DNA from 3 places in the Desulfonatronum lacustre DSM 10312 genome. Region 3 is predicted to be linked to each of the others. Evidence: predicted binding sites of a transcription regulator. Region 3 holds the regulator's gene; each other region holds the start of a gene.
What was found. Region 3 encodes sigma-54, which starts transcription at its own class of promoters, with help from an activator protein. Its sites were predicted from a motif close to CTGGCACGGNNNNTGCTT; they were not measured.
Positions count from the first base shown of each region.

Region 1: a site for sigma-54 is predicted at 2,484-2,501, ahead of DESLA_RS0109265 (YeiH family protein). Genes of this name have one in related genera too.
Region 2: a site for sigma-54 is predicted at 4,478-4,495, ahead of DESLA_RS21400 (DUF4168 domain-containing protein). Genes of this name have one in related genera too.

Region 1 is NZ_KI912608.1:1,964,438-1,971,438, reverse strand. It holds gene DESLA_RS21695 (c-type heme family protein) at 1-2,230, opposite strand, end outside; gene DESLA_RS0109265 (YeiH family protein) at 2,632-4,413, shown strand; gene DESLA_RS0109260 (hypothetical protein) at 4,443-4,745, shown strand; gene DESLA_RS0109255 (NF038143 family protein) at 4,872-5,483, shown strand; gene DESLA_RS0109250 (NF038143 family protein) at 5,603-6,214, opposite strand; gene DESLA_RS19670 (radical SAM protein) at 6,331-7,001, shown strand, end outside.
Region 2 is NZ_KI912608.1:590,525-597,525, forward strand. It holds gene DESLA_RS0102705 (PAS domain-containing protein) at 1-1,349, shown strand, start outside; gene DESLA_RS0102710 (sigma-54-dependent transcriptional regulator) at 1,383-2,783, opposite strand; gene DESLA_RS0102715 (sensor histidine kinase) at 2,786-4,291, opposite strand; gene DESLA_RS21400 (DUF4168 domain-containing protein) at 4,556-4,954, shown strand; gene DESLA_RS0102730 (hypothetical protein) at 4,985-5,260, shown strand; gene DESLA_RS0102735 (tRNA-binding protein) at 5,364-5,708, opposite strand; partial or broken gene DESLA_RS0102740 (tautomerase family protein) at 5,710-5,922, opposite strand; gene DESLA_RS0102745 (sensor domain-containing protein) at 6,460-7,001, shown strand, end outside.
Region 3 is NZ_KI912608.1:1,740,108-1,747,108, forward strand. It holds gene rapZ (RNase adapter RapZ) at 1-163, opposite strand, end outside; gene DESLA_RS0108195 (PTS sugar transporter subunit IIA) at 232-681, opposite strand; gene hpf (ribosome hibernation-promoting factor, HPF/YfiA family) at 685-1,230, opposite strand; gene rpoN (RNA polymerase factor sigma-54) at 1,304-2,737, opposite strand; gene lptB (LPS export ABC transporter ATP-binding protein) at 2,801-3,526, opposite strand; gene DESLA_RS0108215 (LptA/OstA family protein) at 3,523-4,086, opposite strand; gene DESLA_RS0108220 (LptA/OstA family protein) at 4,087-4,647, opposite strand; gene DESLA_RS19475 (pseudouridine synthase) at 4,900-5,748, shown strand; gene DESLA_RS0108230 (phosphoribosyltransferase family protein) at 5,745-6,662, shown strand; gene gcvH (glycine cleavage system protein GcvH) at 6,744-7,001, shown strand, end outside.

The DNA.
Region 1 (7,001 bases), 220 kb from region 3:
GCGAAGGCAGGTCCGGATCCAGTCTTTGCTCCACGATGACGCCTTGCTTCTTGAACTGCTCGGCGACCATGGTCAGGACGTCGTCCACGATCTGGTTGAAGGACGCCGTCTGTTTCTTGGTCTCCGGACTGCGGGCAAAGTGCAGCAGGTCGCTGACGATGCGCTTGCAGTTCAGGGTCTGCTTTTCAATGGTGCTCAGGTCCTTGAGTCCCTGGGGGTAGTCGGCGAGTTGACGCTTGAGCAGCTCCACGTAGCAGAGGATCACCCCCAAAGGATTGTTGATCTCATGGGCCACGCCGGCGGCCAACTGGCCCATGGCCACCATTTTCTCGGTCTGTTGGATCTTCTGCTCCACATGCTTTTGGTCGGTGATTTCCTTGACGTAGCGGATGACGCTTTCCACTTCCCCCTGCTCGTCCGTGACCGGATAGCAATGGACCTGAAAGATGCCTTGTTGGGCCGGACAACTGCTTTCGTAGACCACCGCCGACCTAGTGTGCATCGCCGTCTTCAGGCCGCACTCCTTGCACGGGTTTTCTCCGCTGCCGTGGATCTCGAAACACTTTCGCCCGATGACCTCTTCCGTGTCCACGTTGTAGCGTTCGGTGTAGGCCTTGTTGACCATTCGGATGCCGAAATCCCGGCCCATCAACACCACCTGGTCGGTGATTCCGTCAAACACGGATTGGAGCAGTTCCTTGCTCTGAATCAGTTTCTCCATGTTCTGCAAGCTTTCCACGGCAATGCCGATCTGGCGGCCGATGGACAGCAGCAGTTCCATCTGTTCCTGGGTGACGAACTTGCAGTCCACGCCGATAAAGGAGAGCACTCCGAGGATTTCGCCGCGACAGAGCAGGGGAATGTTCAGATTGCCGGCTGCCTCCCGGCGGTCGAAGCAGCTGGCCTGACCATTGGCGGCCTGGGCAATGGCGTCCACCAGCCGATTGGGCCGGGCTTCCAGGACTGTGGGGACGACGTGTTGCAAGGGAACGGCGGGCGGCAGGTCGGCGGCGTTTTCCTGGTATTGCAGCGTCAGTTGCTGGTGGGCCTTGTCGTAGAGGTAGATGCCGGAGCCCTGGGCCGGGAAGACCTGGAGCGTGCGTTGTTGGACCTGGGGCAGGATTTCGGACAGCGAGACCGCCGCCGTGGTCAGTTCGGCCAGGGCGTTAAGGGTCTGCAACTCCTGTTTTCTGGCCCGAACCTTCTCTTGCAGCAGCTGTTCGGACTGTTGCAAGGCCTCGGTCCTACGGGCCACTTTTCCTTCCAGGTCCTGGGCGTAGTTCTTCAACTCCTGTTTGGTACGGCGCAGATGATCGGACATGCTTACCGCGGCTTCGGTCAGCTCCTGGATTTCGTCCCGTGGATCCATGGGGTTTGGGCTGGGCAGATATTCGCGCAGGCTTTTTTCTTCGGCTTCCTCCCGGAAAATATTCAGCACTCCGTGCAGGTTGTTGACCACGGCTCGGTTGAAGATGAAGGCCATGAGCAGAAAGAAGAGGGTTGCCCCCAGAAACAGGGAGAAAAAGACCGAGGCCGCCTGATCCCGGATCTCGGCCAGGGCCTTGTGCACCGGAATGCCCACGGCCATCACCCCGGCCAGATCGCCGGGCTGGTTCCAGAATCCGCGTTCCGTGCCGTACATGTCCAGCATGTCCCGCGGGGCGTGGACCGGATCGCCATGACAGCTCATGCAGGATTCCTCGAAGTAGACGGGCTTGAAGCGCATGAACTGTTTTTCGTCCTCGACGTTCAGCGTGCCCTGCCAGTTTTGGAGTTCCGGATTGAGCTGAAACAGATTGATCATGGAGAGTTCCAGACTGTTGGCCTCGGACCTGGGATTGCGGGCGTTGCGGGCCACTCGCCGGTATTCGTAGTGGGGCAGAACCTGATTGAAATTGTCCATCACGGCCCGTCCGACGTAGGAGGTGGACATGGCCTGGACCATGAAGAACTCCTCACCGAATTCCTCGGACATTCGCGGCCGCAGTTCGTCACGAACGTACTTGCGGCTGGCCTCCACCGCGGCCATGACCATCATGGTCTTTTCGTAGGCGTGTTTTTCCATCTGCGCCGTTTCGCGCAGATAGATCAGGTAGGCTCCGGCGAAGCAGACCAGGAGCAGACTCAAACCCGTGGCCACCAGGAACCTGGATCTGAATCCCAAGGATTTGTGGAAGAGATGGCTTTTGCCTGACTGGCTGGTTTCATCGGCGGGGCTTTTGGGAGGCATGGCGGACCTCGAACAAGATTCAGGATTCAGGATTCAGGATTCAGGATTCAGAAGTCAGGAGTTGAAAGGAGCAGTGGTGCGGAGCATATGTCACACATGGTCGTATTGCAAACTTTAGTTGTCAATGTGGTGCTAATAGATGTTTCTGGTGAAAGGGCGATGATCAAAAGGCACTTATGGAAATGGTTTGGGTGCAGTTCTTAATGCTTTGATATGAAATATTAATTTTTTATTTTCTGGCAATGTGGATCGCTTGGCTCGGAGTTTGCTTTGCTTGAGAAAAGATTCACTCGTCACGGTTACGCGGTTCATGTCAAGGCGGTTTGCAGAGGGCTTTCCGGTATGGCGTGAGAGGACCGCGTTGATGGTACCAACCCGCAACATTTAAGGAGGTTTTTCACATGGCGGAAAATCAAACGGACAATGTGGTTACTGAAACCAAAATCCCCATGATCACCCAGATGCACACCACCGAGGACTGGTGGGCCATCTGGCTGGGTGGGTTGATTCTCATCCTGGCGGTACTTGCGGCCATGGCGGCCAAGCCGGACGTTGCCAGCATGGCTGAATTTCGGGCAACCATGGAACGTGAGTCGGAAATGGCCGGATTCCGGACAATTGCCTATACAGAGGCCGAGGCCAAATTGAACTCCGTTAGAGCCCGCGATCACGGTTTTCTGAAGACCATCAACAGTTATCTTGCCAAGCCAGGTCGGTGGAGTAGCAATCCTCTGGACTCCCTGTACCGCAGCGAGGCCGCGGCGGCTGAAATCCGCGCAGCCAACGCCGAGCGCCTGCAGCGGGCCACCGATCGTCTAAACGAAGCCCGGGCCAATGCCCAGGCTGCTGAGGATCTGGCCAGGGAAGCGAATTTTCAGAACACCCAGCTGAACCAGGAAGCCCGCGCCCTACTGGGTGAGTGGCGCGCAGCCCGGAGCAGCCACTCCAGCGCTCGTAGCGCGGCCAATACCCAGCCCTTCAACCGGATTCCCACATTGTTGGGGCTGATGGTCATAACGGCCTTGATTTTTGCCATTGGCGGCAAGTTCATGGGCTATAATCTAGGGCAGTATTTTGCCGGCTTCCCCATTGTTTTCGGGCTGGCGGTTCTTTCCTACGTCATTGCCGGGCAGGAAACCATCAGAGCCTACGGATTCTCCTACGTCTTGTGGGGTATCGCGCTGGGCATGCTCATCTCCAACACCATTGGAACGCCCAAGTTTCTCAAGACAGCGGCCCAAACCGAATACTTCATCAAGACCGGTCTGGTCCTTCTGGGCGCCAGCATCCTGATCAACCTGATCCTGATGGTCGGTCTGCCCGGTATCTTCGTCACCTGGGTGGTCACGCCCATCGTGCTCATCGGTACCTACTGGTTCGGTCAGAATGTGATCAAGGTGGAATCCAAGCAGTTGAACATCACGGTTTCCTCGGACATGAGCGTTTCCGGCGTGTCCGCGGCCATCGCCGCCGCCGCCGCCTCCCGGGCCAAGAAGGAAGAATTGACCCTGGCCATCGGCATGTCCATGATCTTCGTGGTGGTCATGATCTTCGCCCTGCCGACCTTTGCCAACTGGGTGGGCATGCATCCGGTCTGGGCCGGCGCCTGGTTGGGCGGCACGGTTGACAACACCGGTTCCGTGGTTGCCGCTGGTGAATTGATCGGTCCGGAAGCCATGTACGTGGCCGCGACCATCAAGATGATCCAGAACGTGATGATCGGCGTGATGGCCTTTGGCGTGGCCGCCTACTGGTGCCTGAAGGTTGAGCCTGAACGCGCCTGCGCCGCCGGATCCACCCCCATGAAGTTCACCGCCGCCGGGGCCCTGTCCGAAATCTGGTACCGGTTCCCCAAGTTCATTCTGGGTTTCATCGGCGCGTCCATCATTTTCTCCGCCTTGGGCGCGAGCATGGGGGAAGACTGGCAGCAGGCCATGATTCGTAGTGGAGCCCTGGCCTGGGCCAATGGCTTCCGTGACTGGTTCTTCGCCATCGCCTTCGTGAGCATCGGCTTGAGCATCAGCTACAAGGAACTCAAGGAGCCCCTGAAGGGCGGCAAGGCACTGATCCTGTACGTTTGCGGTCAGAGCTTCAACCTCCTGCTTACCGCCTTCGTGGCCTACATCATGTTCATGGTCCTGTTCCGCGACGTCACCGACCGGCTGATGTCCATGGGCCTGTAATCGCCTGATTCTGCATGGAGCAGGGAAAATTGTCCTCCAACAACCAACAGGCCGGGGACGGGAAACCGTCCCCGGCTTCCCCTTTGCGACGCGAAGACCACAGTCGATGGCGCGGTCTGGCGCGCTTGGCCTTGGGTATCGCCTTGATCGTCGGCTTTGTCGTCATCCTGGCCAACCTGGAGCGAGTCACGGGGAAAAGTCGGACCATCGAGGCGTTGCGCGAGCGGGATATCTACGTCGGAGCTTGGTACTGGGACAGTATCCAAGAGGTCTCCGAGGCCATGAGTTTCATGCGTGGGGCCTTGGGCAGAGGCGAGAAAAAGGACGATTGACGCCGGGTCAGCTTCTGTTTCGCAATCCACCTCGCCACGTCTTCCCGAGCGAACAAAATCCGCTTACAGAACTGCTTACAGACCACGGCAATCTTTTCGATCCCCTCCAAATGGAGCGTTTATTCCGTGCCCATTGATCCCGAATCCAAACTTCTCAAGGTCCAACTCAAGGCTATCCTGGCCGAGGAACGGGAGTTCGCCTCCAGGGTGGTCTATTTCCGCCGCGCCGATACCCAGCCGCCGTGGTGGTACAACTTCATCCCATTTAAATTTCTGGTCGAATATTTCGTTCGTAAAAAAGAAACAACGCAGTTCAGCCAAAAGCATTTGCGCTTCAAGGAAACGGCCTTGCGGGCGGCGGAGGAAGTCGTCCGGTCCGGGAACACGGAGCGCCCTCGGCAGGAAATGAAGGGGGAACTGCGGGAGTTCTGGATGCGCGAGCAGAAGCTGGAGTCCCGGGAGGTCTATGAAAACCTGTCCGCCATGATGGACCTGCTCATGGATCACTATCTGCGACTGCTGCAAACCAGGGAGCGGGAATACCTGCTGATGGTTCGCGGGGCCTATCGGGACCGACCGGCATACCAGGAATTCCTGACCCGCATGGAGCAGGTGGAACACGCCATTGACCAGGGAGTCGTGGAGGCCCTGGGAAAAACCTGGCCGGAGCCGTACATCCAGAGCAAGCAAAAGGCCATCCGAGACGTCCGCAAGCGGGCACTGGACGACGCATTTTAGCAGAGCTTTCTTCCGAAAAAACATTAAACCGCGCTCCAAACGGAAACGCGGTTCCATCACAGGCAGTTACCTTTTCTCGCCTCCTGAATTCTGAATTCTGACTCCTGAATCCTCCTCTTTCAAACCGCCTCTCCCTGAAAGAAAAACCGCAGCTCCTCCTCCCGCATCTCCGCCATCCGTTCCTCAATCCGGCTCATGACCGCCCCGGCCTCCTCGGAGGTATGGAAATTCTCCCGCAAGTGGCGGTTGATCACGTCTTCGGCCTCGGCCAGTTTGTTCAGGTAGAATCGATACGCGCCGGAAGACCCGTATGCGCCCCGGACCAAATCTTCCAGAGCGTTTCCGGATTGTTCGAGCAGGGTTCGATAGTGTTGTTTCATGAGGCTCAAAACCTTGATCTGCTTGTCGGCCAGTTCGATCTCCTGTTTGGACTCCAGCGGCACATCGGGGAAATAATCTGCTGGACCGTATTCCTGGATTGCTCCGGTTTCTACGTCCTGAAGAGCCTTGTCCAAGGCCTTTGTTTTCGTGCCCAGAATATTGCTCGCAAAGGTATGGATACCCGTCTTGTACTGGGTCATTTTCATCATGTGGTGCACGAAGAGTACCGGCAACAAGATCATCCAGACCGACACCTCGGGCTTTTTGACCACGTCCTTGGCCAGCCGGTAGGCGAACTGCCGTTCGTGGGCGAGGATGATATCGTACTTTTCCCGTAAATTCAGTGACAAGTGGGACTCCTTGGGGGAAGTTGTGGTGGGTTGGCGAGCCTGTTACATGAAAACAAAAGTTGAAAAGATAGTCTTTTTCCACTGGAAAGGCAAAACGCGAGAAGGGAGGAAACGGCATGGGCGCGACGGATTCCTTGGCCGGAAGAGTGCGGCAATGGTGGGAGCACAAGGTGTTGCTGAATCCCAAGGACTGGATGCAGATCGAGGTCACGTCCAAATGCAACGCGGCCTGTGCCTATTGCCCGCGAACCGTGTACCGCGAGCACTGGCATGACCGCTTCATGTCCCTGGACACGTTTCGGCGTTTGCTGCCGACCCTGCGCAAGACCAAGCTGGCCTACCTGCAAGGCTGGGGAGAACCGTTTCTGCATCCGGAATTTCCGACCATGGTCCGTCTGGCCAAGGAGGCCGGATGCACCGTGGGCGTGACCACCAACGGCATGCTGTTGACCGAGGAGCGACTGGTTCAGGTCCTGGAGGCCGGACTGGACATCCTGGCCTTTTCCCTGACCGGCACGACGCCGGAACGCAACGATCCGGCCCGGGCCGGAGCGCCGTTGGTCAAGGTGCTGGAAAAAATGAAGATGGTCCAGCGGGTCAAACAGGAACGGGGCACCGTCAAGCCCGTGGTACACATCGCCTACATGCTGCTGCGCTCCGGTCTGGACGACCTGGAAGGGTTGCCCCGGCTGATGGCCGACCACGGGGTGGAACAGGCCGTGGTCAGCGTCCTGGACTTCGAGCCGGGAATTGAACTCTCCGAGGAAGTGCTCGCGCCCAAGGACGA
Region 2 (7,001 bases), 1.1 Mb from region 3:
GCCGCGACTATTTGAACGAGCAGTGGAAATCCGTTCTCGAAGGCGATGAGTCTGGTTTTTTCGAATACCGGATTGTTGATCCTCATGGAGATGTCAGATGGCTTTCCCAGACCAACACCTATCTGAAAGACGATAGCGGGAGCATCATCAGCTTGGCTGGCATTGTCCGTGACGTCACCAAAAGTAAAAATGACGAAGAGGCGATACGCAAGCAAACAGCACTGCTTGAAGCCATTTTGGACAATATTCCGGACATCATGAGCGTCAAGTGTCCGGATATGAGCATCATTCGTTACAACAAGGCCGGATATCGTTTTCTTGGCAAGACCAAGGAGCAGGTTTACGGCAGAAAATGTTACGAAGTCATTGGCAGTAAAATGATGTGTCAGCCATGTGCAAGCCGTGAAGCAATACTATCGAAAAAAATGGTGGTCTTGGAGCAATACTTGCCTGATCTGAATAGACATATGAACTGTCGGGCCAATCCGATTCTGAATGCGGACGGCGAGGTTGAATATACGGTGGAACTGATACAGGACATCACGGATCGCAAGCAGGCGGAGGAGAAAATCAACCACATCAATCAACAGCTTCACCAAGCCAACGCGGAAAAGGACCAGCTTCTCGCCGTCATTGCCCATGATCTCAAGTCCCCCATGTCCGGCATCGTGCTCTCGATGGAAATGCTGGCCACCCAACCTGGGGTAATGTCCGAAGTGGAGTTCCGGCTCCTTGCAACGGAACTGCATAAGACCGCCAGAAACACCTTCGAATTGATGGAAGACCTCCTGCAATGGGCGCGCTTGCAACAGGGAGGCATCAACTACTCGCCCACGCCGTGCAACCTCAAGGATATGGTCGACAGGACAATCTCCACGGCCCAAGGCGTAGCCAAGGGCAAGGACATCGGCATCCGCGTGGACATTGCGCAAAACCTGCGTGCCCTGATCGACCAGCCCATGATCAGGACCGTGATCCGCAATATCCTGTTGAACGCCCTCAAATTCACCCCGCGCGGCGGAGAAATCGTCATCAGGGCTCAGCAGACCGAACAACATGTGACCATGGCGATTCAGGACAACGGCATCGGTATGGACGAACGGGTTCTGTCCTCTGTCTTTGCCCTGGGAGAAGCCAAAAGGCGACTGGGCACTGAAGGCGAAAGTGGAACCGGCCTGGGGCTGATGCTGTGCAAGCAGTTCATCGAACGGCACGGTGGACTCATCTGGATTGAGAGTTCCCTGGGACAGGGCACCACTGTGTGTTTCACCATCGCGGCCGCGCCGGACCAGGCTGCGGCCATCATGGCTGTGGACTCTTGGCCGGCACGTCCGCCAACAGGCAGGTGATGCCGGCTGGATCAGCAGGGGCTTCTGTTCGTGTCAGTCCTGCTCGAGCTTCCGGTAGAGCGTGCGGCGGTGGATGTCGAGGATGGCGGCGGCGCGGCGTTTGTTGCCGTTCACTGCGTCCAGGACATGGCGAATGTAGTGTTGTTCAGCCTGGGCCAGGGTGGGCAGATGTTCTCCGCTCGCGGCCATGGCCGTCAAGAGCGGGGCTGATTGCAAGGTCGGCTGGCTGCCGCCGTCCCTGATCCGACTGGGAAGGTGGGCGGGTAGAATGGTGGTCCCGTCGCAAAAGGTTACGGCTCGTTCCATGGCGTTTCGCAGTTCGCGCACATTTCCCGGAAAAGAATAGTTTTTAAGAATATCCAGGGCTTTTTGATCAAATCCTTGGATGCTCTTGTCCACTTGGATGCTGAATCGACGCAGGAAGTGACCGGCCAACAGCTCCAGATCGTCACCGCGTTCCCGCAAAGGCGGGAGTCTGAGGGTGAATGTCTCCAGACGAAAAAAAAGGTCCTCGCGAAATTTTCCGGCCTCGACCTCCTGCTCCAGGTCCCGGTGGGTGGCGGCCACGGTGCGGACATCGACCTGTTCCTCCTTGTCCGCCCCCACTGGGCGCACTTTGCCGTCCTGGAGGATGCGCAGCAGCTTGGCTTGCAGGAAGAGAGGCATTTCGGAGATTTCGTCCAAAAACAGGGTCCCACTCTCGGCTTCGGCGAACAGCCCCCGCCGAGCCTTGCCCGCGCCGGTAAAGGCGCCGGCTTTGTGGCCGAAAAACTCGCTTTCCAGCAACTGTTCCGGGATGCCGGCACAGTTTACGGCCTGAAACGCCCCTTTTCGCGGGCTGGCCGCATGCACCGCCCTGGCCACCAATTCCTTGCCCGTTCCCGACTCACCCAGGATCAGCACCGGCCCATCGGCTCGGGACACGCGGCCGATCTGCTCGAAAAGGCCGCGCATGGCCGGGCTTTGGCCAATCATGCCGTGAAAGGCGTCCTGGCTCAGATAATCCCGGATGCGTTGAACTTCCTGGCGCAACGCCCTGTTTTTCAACACCCGAACCACCGTCAGGATGAAGTGGTCCAGATCCAGGGGTTTGGTCAGGAAGTCCTCGGCTCCGGCCTTGAGCGCCTCCACGGCCTTGGAAATACTTCCAAAAGCCGTGATCAGGAGAAAGTCCGGAGGGTTGTCCATCTCCTCGCTTCTGACCCGTTGCAACAGCTCCAGACCGTCAATTCCCGGCAATCGCAGATCGCTGACCACCAACTCCGGGTGCCATTCCTGGATTACGGCCAGGGCCTTTTCGGCATTGTCCACCCAGCGGGCGGTGAGGTCGTGGTCGTCCAGTTCCTGACTCAGGAGCTGTCCGAAAGACTGATCGTCCTCGACGACCAGCACCTTGCTGCCGCCGACATGCTGCTCTGTTTGGCGCGGTGCCATGCTCATCTCTCCTCAACACGGATCGTGGGTTGGTGGTCAACGGGCAGCCAGATGCGAAAGAATGCTCCGCCCAGCCGACTCTTGCCGACATCGATGCCTCCGCCGTGGTCTCGAAGAATACCGTGAACCACTGCCAAACCCAGCCCGGTGCCATGGCCGACGCTTTTGGTCGTGAAGAACGGTTCAAACAACTTGGATTTTATTTCATCAGCAATGCCCGGACCGTCGTCATCCACCTGCATCCACGCCTGGTCGCCTTCCCTGCCCCAGGAAACGACGACCCGCCCACCGGAAGCGGACTGGACGGCGTTGCGGATCAGGTTGACCAGGGCCTGCTCCATGCGCACCGCATCCAGGTTGATCTGGAAGGTTTCATTTGTCTCGTTCAAGGGAAAGGCCGTTTCCAGATGAGTCCGGTGCTTGTCGGCTTCTTCGCTTGTCGCGGACAAGGCGGAGCGGATCAGTTGCACCAGGGAGGTCGGTTTTTTGCGTAATGCGTTGCCGCGACTGAAATCCAGAAGCTGGCGGATGATGTGTTCCATACGGTCTACTTCCCGGCGAATGTCGCGCAGCGTCTCCACGACCCCGGCGTCCAGGTCGGCCTTGCGCAAGGCGCGTTGCGCCTTGCCGCTGACGACGCTCAAGGGCGTACCCAGTTCATGGGCCACGCCGGCGGCCAGCTGCCCGATGGCGGCCAGTTTTTCGGCCTGACGCAATTGGGCCTGCAATTGGACCTGTCTGATGCGTCGCTCCCGGAGTTCGGCCTTGGCCTCTTCAATGGTATCCAGCATGCGGTTGAATTGCCGACCGATGGTCACGATTTCCCCTGGTCCGTGGGGCCAAAAACGATGGCCCCGGTCCCCCTGGGTCACCCTGGAGATGCTGGTTCCCAGGCTGGAGAGGTGGCGGCCCAGGGCGCGGTGGTGCCCGAAGAGCACGAGCCCGGACATGCCCAGCAACCCCAAGCCCAGACCCAGTGCGACGCGGACGCGAAGAGCCCGGACATCCTCCTGGATGTCGCTTTTTCGCCGGGTCAGTTGGAGCAGGCCGTTGACCTTGCCGCCGGAGTCGCTCAGCGGAACGAAGTACGAGAAAACCTCTCGCCCGGCCACATGTCCGTACTCCCCGCGCTGCTTGCCGTCCGCGGCCAGCTCGGTCAGCCGGTCCTGCTCCGGCGTTGGTTCGCTTCGCCCGGCCGAGGCGATCAGGCGCCCCTGCCGATCATACACATACGCACTGTAGACCCTGCCGATGGAAAAGGCGGACTCTACGGCCCTCAGGACGCTGCCTTTGCGGTCCAGTTCCATTGAGTGGCTGAGCGGCAATTGCAGCGCCCTGGCCACCAGCTCCAGATCCTTTTGCATCCGGTGCTCGATATTTCGCTCCACGAGCTGCAGGAGCAGGTAACCGGTCAGCCCCATGGCCAGGGCCAGGGGCAGGACGACGGAGATGACCAGGGCTGTACGCAGACTGAAGTAGTCGGACAACGCCGGAATACGAGGGAGCATGATCCTCCTAAGCTTGGACTGGGATGAAGTTGCACATGTGGCTTTTTTATACATATCAAATGAGCGCATTTCAAGGACGATCAGGGTGGACATTGTTTCCGCTTCGTTTGGCAACATGCGTCAATATCTTGTATTATATGTGTATTTTTAATTTTTCTTGTGGTTGCGAGGGAGACTGTTTCGGTTCTGGCACGGTGCATGCTTAAAAAGGGATGATGCCGCTTGATGACCTTGCGGCTCAAATTCTTTCGGAGGTTTTTGAAGATGAAGAAGTTAATTTTGCTGCTGACCGGATCGACCCTCACCTGTTTGCTCGTTTTGGCCTTGAGCGTGGGCGTTCACGCCCAAACTGGTCAAGCCGAAGGACAGCAGATGATGCAGCAACCTGGAACCACGGCTCAATTCAGTGATGCCGAGCTTCAAAAAGTAGCGACCGCATACCTGGAAATTCATGAGATTCGCATGGAATTGCAGGAAACCCTGGCCGGGGTGACTGATCCGGAGTCCGCACAGCAAATGCAGGAGCAGGCGGGAGCCGCCATGGTCCAGGCCGTCCAGGACAGCGGGTTGGACGTGGACACGTATAATCAGGTCATGCAGGAAGTGCAGGTGAGCACCGAGTTGCAGGAAAAGATGGCGTCCAAGCTGGACCAGATGCAGTAGAACGGAGTGAACCTGAATGGAGGAACGCTGATGTTCGGTAAAAAGACCGTTCCCTTGTTGATTCTGGCAATGGGGATGTTTTTGGGATCTGCTTGCGGCCCGGACCCGGAGGAGTATGAAATACCGGCCAGGCCTGGAGAAAGCCCTCCGGGGTACGAACTGCCGCCTGGTCAGGAGCGACCCCAGGAGCGTTCATTGATGCAGCCTGAAGCCCCAATGGGAGAGTCGGAGCCAGGTCAGGGCTTGCAACCCAATGGACAAGGTCGGGAGCAAGGCGTGCCGTTTGATGCACAGCCGAAGCAATAACGTTGAGTCACTAACCAACCACCAGCTTACAGCTGGTGGTTGGTTATTTGTGTTGCGTAGAGGTCGACATTGACTGGGTGTCGGTGACCTCTCGTTTCAACACTCACCCCAGCTTGGCCCCGTTGGGGACGGGCTTATCCGGGACGGCCAGAATCACCCCTCCGTCCGGGCGGTAGAAGCCGGTCAGCAGGAATTCGGACCGGATCGGGCCGATCCGCTTGACCGGGAAGTTGGTTACCCCGACCACCTGCCGACCGATGAGTTCCTCCGGTGCGTAATGGTCCGTGACCTGGGCACTGGTCCGTTTGCGGCCGACTTCCGGGCCGAAATCCACCTCCACGATGTAGGCCGGTTTGCGGGCCTCGGGAAAAGGCCGTGCGTCCACCACCGTGCCCACGCGTATCTCCACCCGTTCGAAATCTTGCCAGGAAATGGTCTCCTCGGCCATTTCACCCCTCCTTCCGCTTGCGGCGCAGGGCGGTGACCGGTACCCCGCCGATGCCCCAGTTGTCCGTCTCCACCTCGTCGATGACCACCACCGTGGTCTCCGGGTTCTTGCCCAACACGTCGGCCAGCAGTCGGGTGACGCCCCGGATCAGCAGGTCCTTCTGTTCCGCTGTGGCTCCCTCCCTGGTGATCTTGATGTTCACGTACGGCATGGATTTCTCCTGATTCGAATGAGTTTGTAACTACTCAGCACAGAGAGTAATTCTGTTGCCGGGGTCGGAATCGGGATCGGAATCGGGATCGAAAACGCTGGGATGCGTTCTAAATTCTTCATGTTTCGATTCCGACTCCGATAGCGAAGCGCCGACCCCGATACCGATTGCCGGAGAAGAGCGGACACAAAATGTACTGAGTAGTTACGGCTATGAAAGACCGGGCTTCTCGGCATGCTCTCTGCAGAGAAGCCCGGGTGTCGCCCTTGGATCGACCGCGCTTCCGGCGCACGGGACCGCGGGGATCATGGTCAGGCCACGGCTTTTGCGATTTAAGCGGCGATCGGTTTTGGTCGCCCTGTTTATTCACCAATCAAACAAAATTGTAACATGATGTTCATGAATCTTACAAATCCAATCACTCATTCCGTATCCAGCGCCGAGGGCGTTCGGGTTTCCGAAAGCGTCGTCGGGAGTGTTTTCGGCGATGCCTTGGCTCCGTTTCCCGTTACCGCGTCCGTTCTTTTCGGTCCAGAGGCGATGGAAGCCAACCTTCCGGAAGGCGCCGAGGCCTTTATGCAGCTTTTCGCCGGATCACCCAATGCCGTGGTTCTGCGCGACCAGGAGGGCCGGATGGTCGTCCACAACGCCGTTTTCGAGCGGATGTTCGGGCCGCTGGGCGCACGTGCCGCCGGGGAGGCGAAACCGCGGTTGCGGGATATATTGCAGCCATGCACGGGGTTTGATGTCCAGGCTGAGCGGGTCTGGAGCGGTGATGCGGACTTTCAGGGCGTTGATGTCTGCTGGCGGGCAATTGGGGGCCGGACCGTGGAAACCTGCGCCTCCCAGTTTTCCATTGCCATGGCCGATGGCCGCCGGTTTTCCTGGTGCATCTTCGTGGACATCTCCGACCGCAAGCAGGCGGAACGAATGCTTCAGGACGCGGAAACCAAGTACCGTTCCATTTTCGTCAATGCCGTGGAGGGCATTTTTCAGACCACCCCGGACGGGCGCTATCTGGACGTCAATCCATCCCTGGCCCGGATTTACGGCTATGCCTCGCCCCAGGAGATGATCCGGGC
Region 3 (7,001 bases):
ACAGGGTCAGCAACCGTCCGGCCAGCCCGGCCGGCAGACCGTCCACGCAGTAGTACCCCAGATCCTCGAAGACGTTCAGGACCGTACTTTTTCCGGCCCCGGACTGTCCGGTGATCATGACCAGGGAGAGTTCGCACGGTTTTCGCGGTTGGTCTGCGCTCATCGCGGTTTGCCTTTTGGGGTAGGGGCACGGTGCGCCGTGCCCCTACGGTGTGGACGAATAAAATACCATCACGCCGAACTGAGGGCGTCCCAGAAAAGCTCCTTGTCCTGGGCCGTGAGAAAGGCATGCCGAAAGGTCTCGTCCTTGAGCAGCCGGGTGATGGACGCCAGGATGCGCAGGTGCATTCCGGCGACCTGTTCCGGGGCCAGGACCATGAAAAAAATATGGCACGGTTTGCGGTCCAGGGCGTCGAAATCCACGCCTTCGGAACTGCGTCCGACCACCAGCACGATCCTGTCCAGCCCCTCCAGCTTGCCGTGGGGAATGGCCACTCCTTCGCCGATGCCCGTGCTCCCGAGACTTTCCCGGTCCTTGAGCACCCGAAAGGCCGCCTCGGCATCCAGACTCGGCACGTTTTGGGCCAGCACGGCGACCAATTCCGCCAGCACTTCCGTCTTGTTCCTGGCTTGCAAATCGGGGAGCAGCAAGTCCTTGCTCAAGAAATCCTTGAGGACCATCGACTAGATACCCGGGTCGATCAGACCGAAATCGCCGCTTTTCCGGCGGTAGATGACGTTGACGCGCTCGATGTCCGCGTTGAAGAAAACCAGGAAATCGTTGCCCAGGGCTTCCAATTGCATGGCCGCCTCGTCCACGGACATGGGCTTGGGCTCGAAATTGTCGGTTTCCGTGATGGTCTGGGCCCGCTTGCCGGTCTCGTCCTGGGTAAAGGTGATCACGTCCACCCGCGCGGACTGGCTCTTCTGACCGCGACGATGGTCCTTGTTCTTCTCTTTGGTCTTGCGCACCTGAGCCTCGAGCTTGTCCAGGACCAGGTCGATGGTGGAGTACATGTCCTCGCTTTCGGTGGTGGCGGAGAAATGCATGTCCTTGCCCGTGAGGATCACCTCGGCCATATGCCGATACTTTTCCACGGAAAGGTTGACGGCCAGTTCGCCCTGATCTTCAGGACGCAGGTAACGGTTGATTTTATTGAAACGCTCGCCGGCGTAGCCCTTGAGGTGATTGGACGGCTCGAAATTCTTGAAAGTAAAAGTTATTTCCATGCGACACCTCCGAAGTAAAACGGGTTCTGGGTTGGTTTGAGGTTGTTCGCTCCGTTGGGAGCATCCGGGATGGCTAAAAAATGGCCTTGCGCTTGGAAGACGACTCGATGTTCAACGCCATGCGGTACTTGGCCACGGTACGGCGGGCGATGTTCACGCCCAGGGACTTTTTCAAAAGTTGCGAGATCAGTTCGTCGCTGAGCGGACGCTTGGGGTCCTCTTCGGAAATCAGCTTCTTGATCTCCGCCTTGACGCTTTCCGAGCCGGCCTCCGACCCGTCGTCCATACCCAGGGCGCTGTTGAAGAAAAATTTCAGTTCATACGTTCCATGGGGCGTGCTCATGTATTTGCTGGTCGTGATCCGGCTGACCGTGGACTCGTGCATGTTGATGTCCAGGGCCACATCCTTGAGGATCATCGGCTTCAGATGCGTCACCCCATGGCGAAAAAAATCAATCTGGAACCGGACGATGCTTTCGGCGACCTTGTGCAGGGTCCGCTGGCGCTGGTACAGGCTTTTCATCAACCAGTGAGCGGATCGGACCTTTTCCTGAATGTAGTCCCTGGTCCCCTTGTCGTGAACGGACAGCTCCTTGGCGTAGGCCTCATTGACCATCAAACCCGGTATCTCGTCCTCGTTCAGAACCACGATGAAATCGCCGCCGTGCTGGAGGATGTAAACGTCCGGGCTGGTGAACTGAGGATCATCGGAGCCGAAGCTCTTGCCGGGCATGGGGTCCAGGCGCTGGATGCAGTCCAGGTAGTGTTTGATTTCCTCCATGGAGAGCTTGAACTTCTTGGCCAACGGCTTGTAGCGACGTTTTTCCAGCTCCTCCAGATGATCCTTGACCAGGGAGACCAGAATCGGGTCGTCCAGCCCCAGTTCGTCCATCTGGACCAGCAGGCACTCCCGCAGGTTCCTAGCGCAGACCCCCACGGGGTCCAGGCGTTGCATGATCCGCAGGATCCGCTCCGCCTCCTCCGTCTCGCAGCCGGCCATGGCGGCGATGTCCTCAATGGATTCGCAAAGATACCCCACGGCATCCAGGTTGCCAAGGATCACCTCGCTGACGGCCAATTCCCGCTCCGACAAGGCCGAAAGCCGCAACTGCCAGGAAAGATGGCCGATCAGCGTGGACTTGCCGGCCAGCCGGGCCTCGAAACTCATGCCCTCTTCCGGGACTTCCCAGTCCCGGCCCTGGATCTGTCGACTGATGCTGGAAAATTCTCCCAGGTAGTCCTGCCACTCCGAATCGTGAAGCTGCCGGGGCTCCTCGACGTTGACGGACTGGAACCGATCCTCGGCAGGGTCTTTTATCGGGGTCTCCACCGTCTCATCGATGCCTTCCGGCGCGATCTCCAATACGGGATTCTCCAGCAATTCCTGCTGGATGCTTTCCACCAGCTCCAGCCTGGAAAGCTGAAGCAGCTTGATGGCTTGTTGCAGTTGGGGGGTCATCACCAACTGCTGCGTCAACTTCAGTTGCTGGCGCAGTTCAAGAGCCATGTCGCGTTTTCGCCTCCATGACCGGGCTGACCGGTTGGAACGCCAATCCCGATTGTTGATCAATCATAAGCAAAAGTCCTCACCGAGGTAAACTTTCCGAGCGATGGAATCGGCCACGATGGCTTCCGGAGACCCTTCAAAAATGGCCCGTCCTTCGAAGACGATGGATGCTCTGTCGCAAATCTTCAGCGTTTCGCGGACGTTGTGATCCGAAATCAACACACCGATCCCCCGCTCCTTGAGGGACATCACGATCTCCTGGATGTCGTCCACGGCCAGGGGGTCGATACCCGCGAAGGGTTCGTCCAGCAACATAAATTTCGGATTCCGGATCAGGGCCCGGGCGATTTCCAGACGGCGGCGCTCCCCGCCGGAGAGAAACATGGCCTTCTGGTCGGCCAGTTTGGAGATGCCCAGTTCCTCCAGCAGGGCCTCGGCCTTTCTGCGCTGCATGGCCGGGGTGAAGTCCGTGTACTCCAGGATGATCCGCAAATTCTGCATCACGGTCAGCTTTTTGAAGACCGAACTCTCCTGGGGCAGGTAGCTCAGCCCCAGCCGGGCCCGCTCATGCAGCGGCCAAGTGGTGATCCGCTTTCCGTCCAGGTCCACCACCCCGCTGGTGGGCTTGATCACCCCGACCAGCATGTAGAACGTGGTGGTTTTCCCGGCTCCGTTGGGACCTAAAAGGCCGACGATCTCCCCCTGCTCGACCCGGATGGAAATATCCCGGACCACCTCTTTCTGGCCGAAGCTTTTGCGCAGACTCTTGCCGGAGAGAAGGGCCTTCACCGCGCCCCCTGTTCCCGAGGCAAAAGAAACATTCCTTCCACTCGACGATCGGTGCGTCCCTGCACATCCACCTCTCTTTCTTCAACATTGAGCGTGATCACGTTGCCTTCCAACCGGGTCCCGCCTTCTTCCACCCGGGCGTTGCCTTCCAGACGCAGGACGCTCTGGTCCACCCAATAGGTGGCCATGTCGCCGTGGCCGACACGGTCCTCGTGCTTCAGAAAGACCTGGCCAAAAGCGATCATTTGTTCAATGTCCACTTGAGCTTCCATGTCCTGTTCCGGAGCCATGCCCTCGGGTCGAGCCTCCCGGGGAAGGGTTCGCAAAAGCACTACCAGCCGCTCCGAACGGAGCTGAAAATTCGGCCTGTCCACCCGCACGTCCCCCATGAACTCGATCTGGTGATCGCGATGGGAGTAGCGCAGCCGCTCGGACGTGATCCGCGTCGGGATGGCCTGCTCTTCCGCCGAAGAACTCCAACCCGGAAACAGGAACAGCGCCACAAAAACGACCGGAAACGTGACCCGCAAAAGCCAGGTCAATGAAAACCGAGTTTCCATTTACAACCCGTGTCCGAAACTGTCTTTGGCAATGATCACTTCCACTCCGCCCTCGGCGTTGACCACCCAGGTGTGCAGGTCAACGTCGCCCCGCTTCGAGCGCAATTGCAGTCCTTGGCGGTCCAGGAGGATGTCACCGTGCAGAAAAATGGTTTCATCCACCTGAACGAAAACAGCCTCGTCGGAATTGAGATACGTCGGACCATATTCCATATGCACTCCGGACCAAAGCCGGATATCGCTGGTGGCCTGATCCACCTCCCCCAGGGGGGCGCTGACGATCACGGGAATGTCCCGACCATCCAGACTTTTTACGATGGTCGGGGCGTTGAGCAACACCATCTGTTGGCCTTGGTCGTAGGACGCGGACAGAGCCCGCAGGGTCCACAGGGTTCGCCCCTCCTGGCCCAGGCGCATCTCCACGCCGCTCATGCTCACGTCCGTGTCCGCTCCGCCGGCGATGGGACCGACGGTACGCCGCTCCTCGGGTGCATCACCGGAAAAGAAATACAAACCAAGCACGAACAGGATCAACGCTCCGGCAATGACTTTCCGACGCACGCCTCCTCCCCTTTGAATCGATAAAAAATGGAGAGTACAATCTTTGCAAGAGAAAATCGAGTGCCGATTTTCCTTCGAAATCGTTCACAAAAATACAACCGCCGCGTATCGACGGCCTGAAACTCCGACGTAATACCGACCAACGCCTATAGACGCCCCTGACCATGTGGTCAAATCAGAACTGGAATCGGAAGGAAAAAGGAAATCCTCCACACCTTGACCCTTCGGCGATCACGGACCTATTCTCTCCAGATGAACAGTTCGGAGGAGCATGATTCGGCGGCGAACACCACGAAGGTCGGACAGGCCATCCGGCTGAACAAGGCCCTGGCCCGGGCCGGGCTCTGTTCCCGCCGGGCCGCGGACGATCTGATTCTGGCCGGAGCGGTCATGGTCAACGGAACCGTGGCCGCCTCGCCGGGAATCCGCGTCGATCCAGCCGTGGACCATGTCCGGGTCCACGGACGCGAGATCCGCCTTGGTCCAGTCCAGCCGTCGGACCACCTCTATCTGGTCCTGCACAAGCCTCCGGGCGTCGTCACCACGGCCCATGACCCTCAAGGCCGCAAGACCGTCCTTGATCTGCTTGCGCCGGACATCCGTGGTCGTCGCCCTTTTTCCGTGGGCAGACTGGACCTACTTTCCGAAGGCCTGCTTCTGCTGACCACGGACGGAGAACTGGCCCTGCGCATGACCCATCCCCGCTGGGAACACCCCAAGGTCTACCATGTCCGCGTTCGTGGCCGGGTCACCCCGGAAAAACTGGCGACCATGCTCAAGGGGATGCGCCTGGCCGAGGGGGACCAACTCGCGCCGGTCCGGGCGCGGGTCATCGAGGACCGCTCACCCCGAGCGCCGGACAACGCCGTGACCCTGGAGATGACCCTCCGCCAGGGGGTTAATCGCCAGATCCGCCGGATGTGCCGCGACCTGCGGCTGCACATCGTCCGCCTGCGACGCGTCTCCCAAGGACCGATCCGTCTGGGCGACCTCCCTCCCGGCGCGATCCGACCCTTGACCGGCCGGGAACTCAAGGCCCTGCGCGCTTCCCTTGACCTCCCTCTTGACCCTGTCCTTGCCCTCCACCGGGAGCCCTCATGATCCATCTTTTCTTCTGCCCGCAAATGACCGAAACGGCCCTGCGCATCCACACGGCCCACCCGGATCGGATCACCCTGGGTCGCATCGACTGGTCCTATTTCCGAGACGGCTTTCCCAACCTGCGCATCGAGAACGCGCCCGGGCTGCGCAACCGCGACGTGGCTTTCCTGAGCACCCTGACAACCCCTGCGGAGATGTTCGCCCAACTGGCCGTGCTCTTTGAGCTGCCTCGCTACGCGGTGCGCTCCTTCAAGCTGATCCTGCCCTATTTTCCCACCGGAACCATGGAGCGGGTGGAGGAGGAAGGCCAGATCGCCACGGCGGCCACCCTGGCCCGCCTGCTCTCGGACATTCCTCTGACCATGTCCGGTCCGGCCCAGATCGTGATCTACGATATCCACGCCCTGCAGGAACGATTCTACTTTTCCGACAGCGTAATCCCCAGGCTGGAAACGGCGATCCCTCTGCTCAAGGACCGGGTTCGCGACGAGCCCGACCTGTCCATCGCCTTTCCGGACGAGGGTGCCTGGAAACGCTTCGGTCGCCTGTTTCCGGAATTTCCACAGATCGTCTGTCTCAAAGCCCGCCGGGGTGATCGGCGCGGAGTCCTGATCAAGGAAGGCGACCCGGTGAATCGGCACGTGCTCATCGTGGACGACCTGATCATGTCCGGCGGAACACTGATCGAATGCAAGAACCTCTTGTTGGAAAAAGGAGCGGCCCGAGTCAGCGCCTTCGCCACACATGGCGTCTTCCCCAATTGTTGCTGGCACCGCCTGGAGGACGAGAGTTTTGAGACGATCTGGATCACGGATTCCTGCCCGGAACAGGCCGAGGCCGTCCACAGCAGGCCGCCGTTCCAGGTCATTTCCCTGGCCCCGGATATTGCCAGAATCGTCCTTGAACCGCTATGAACCCAACCTTTGCCCCGCGAACTCTTGAACCGTTGGACCGTGAACCGTTGAACCGTTGAACCCGCCTCCAAGGAGCCCTTGATGATTCCCAATGATCTGCTCTACACCTCGTCCCATGAATGGGTCCGCGTCACCGACCAGGAAGCCCTGATCGGCATCACGGATTTCGCCCAGTGCCAGCTTGGCGACATCACCTTCATCGAACTGCCTTCCATGGGCGACACCGTTGTTCAGGGCCGGGAAATGGGGAGCATCGAGTCGGTCAAGGCGGCCAGCGAGTTGAACAGCCCGGTTTCCGGGACCGTCGTCGAAGTCAATGCCGAGTTGGACGGCGCGCCG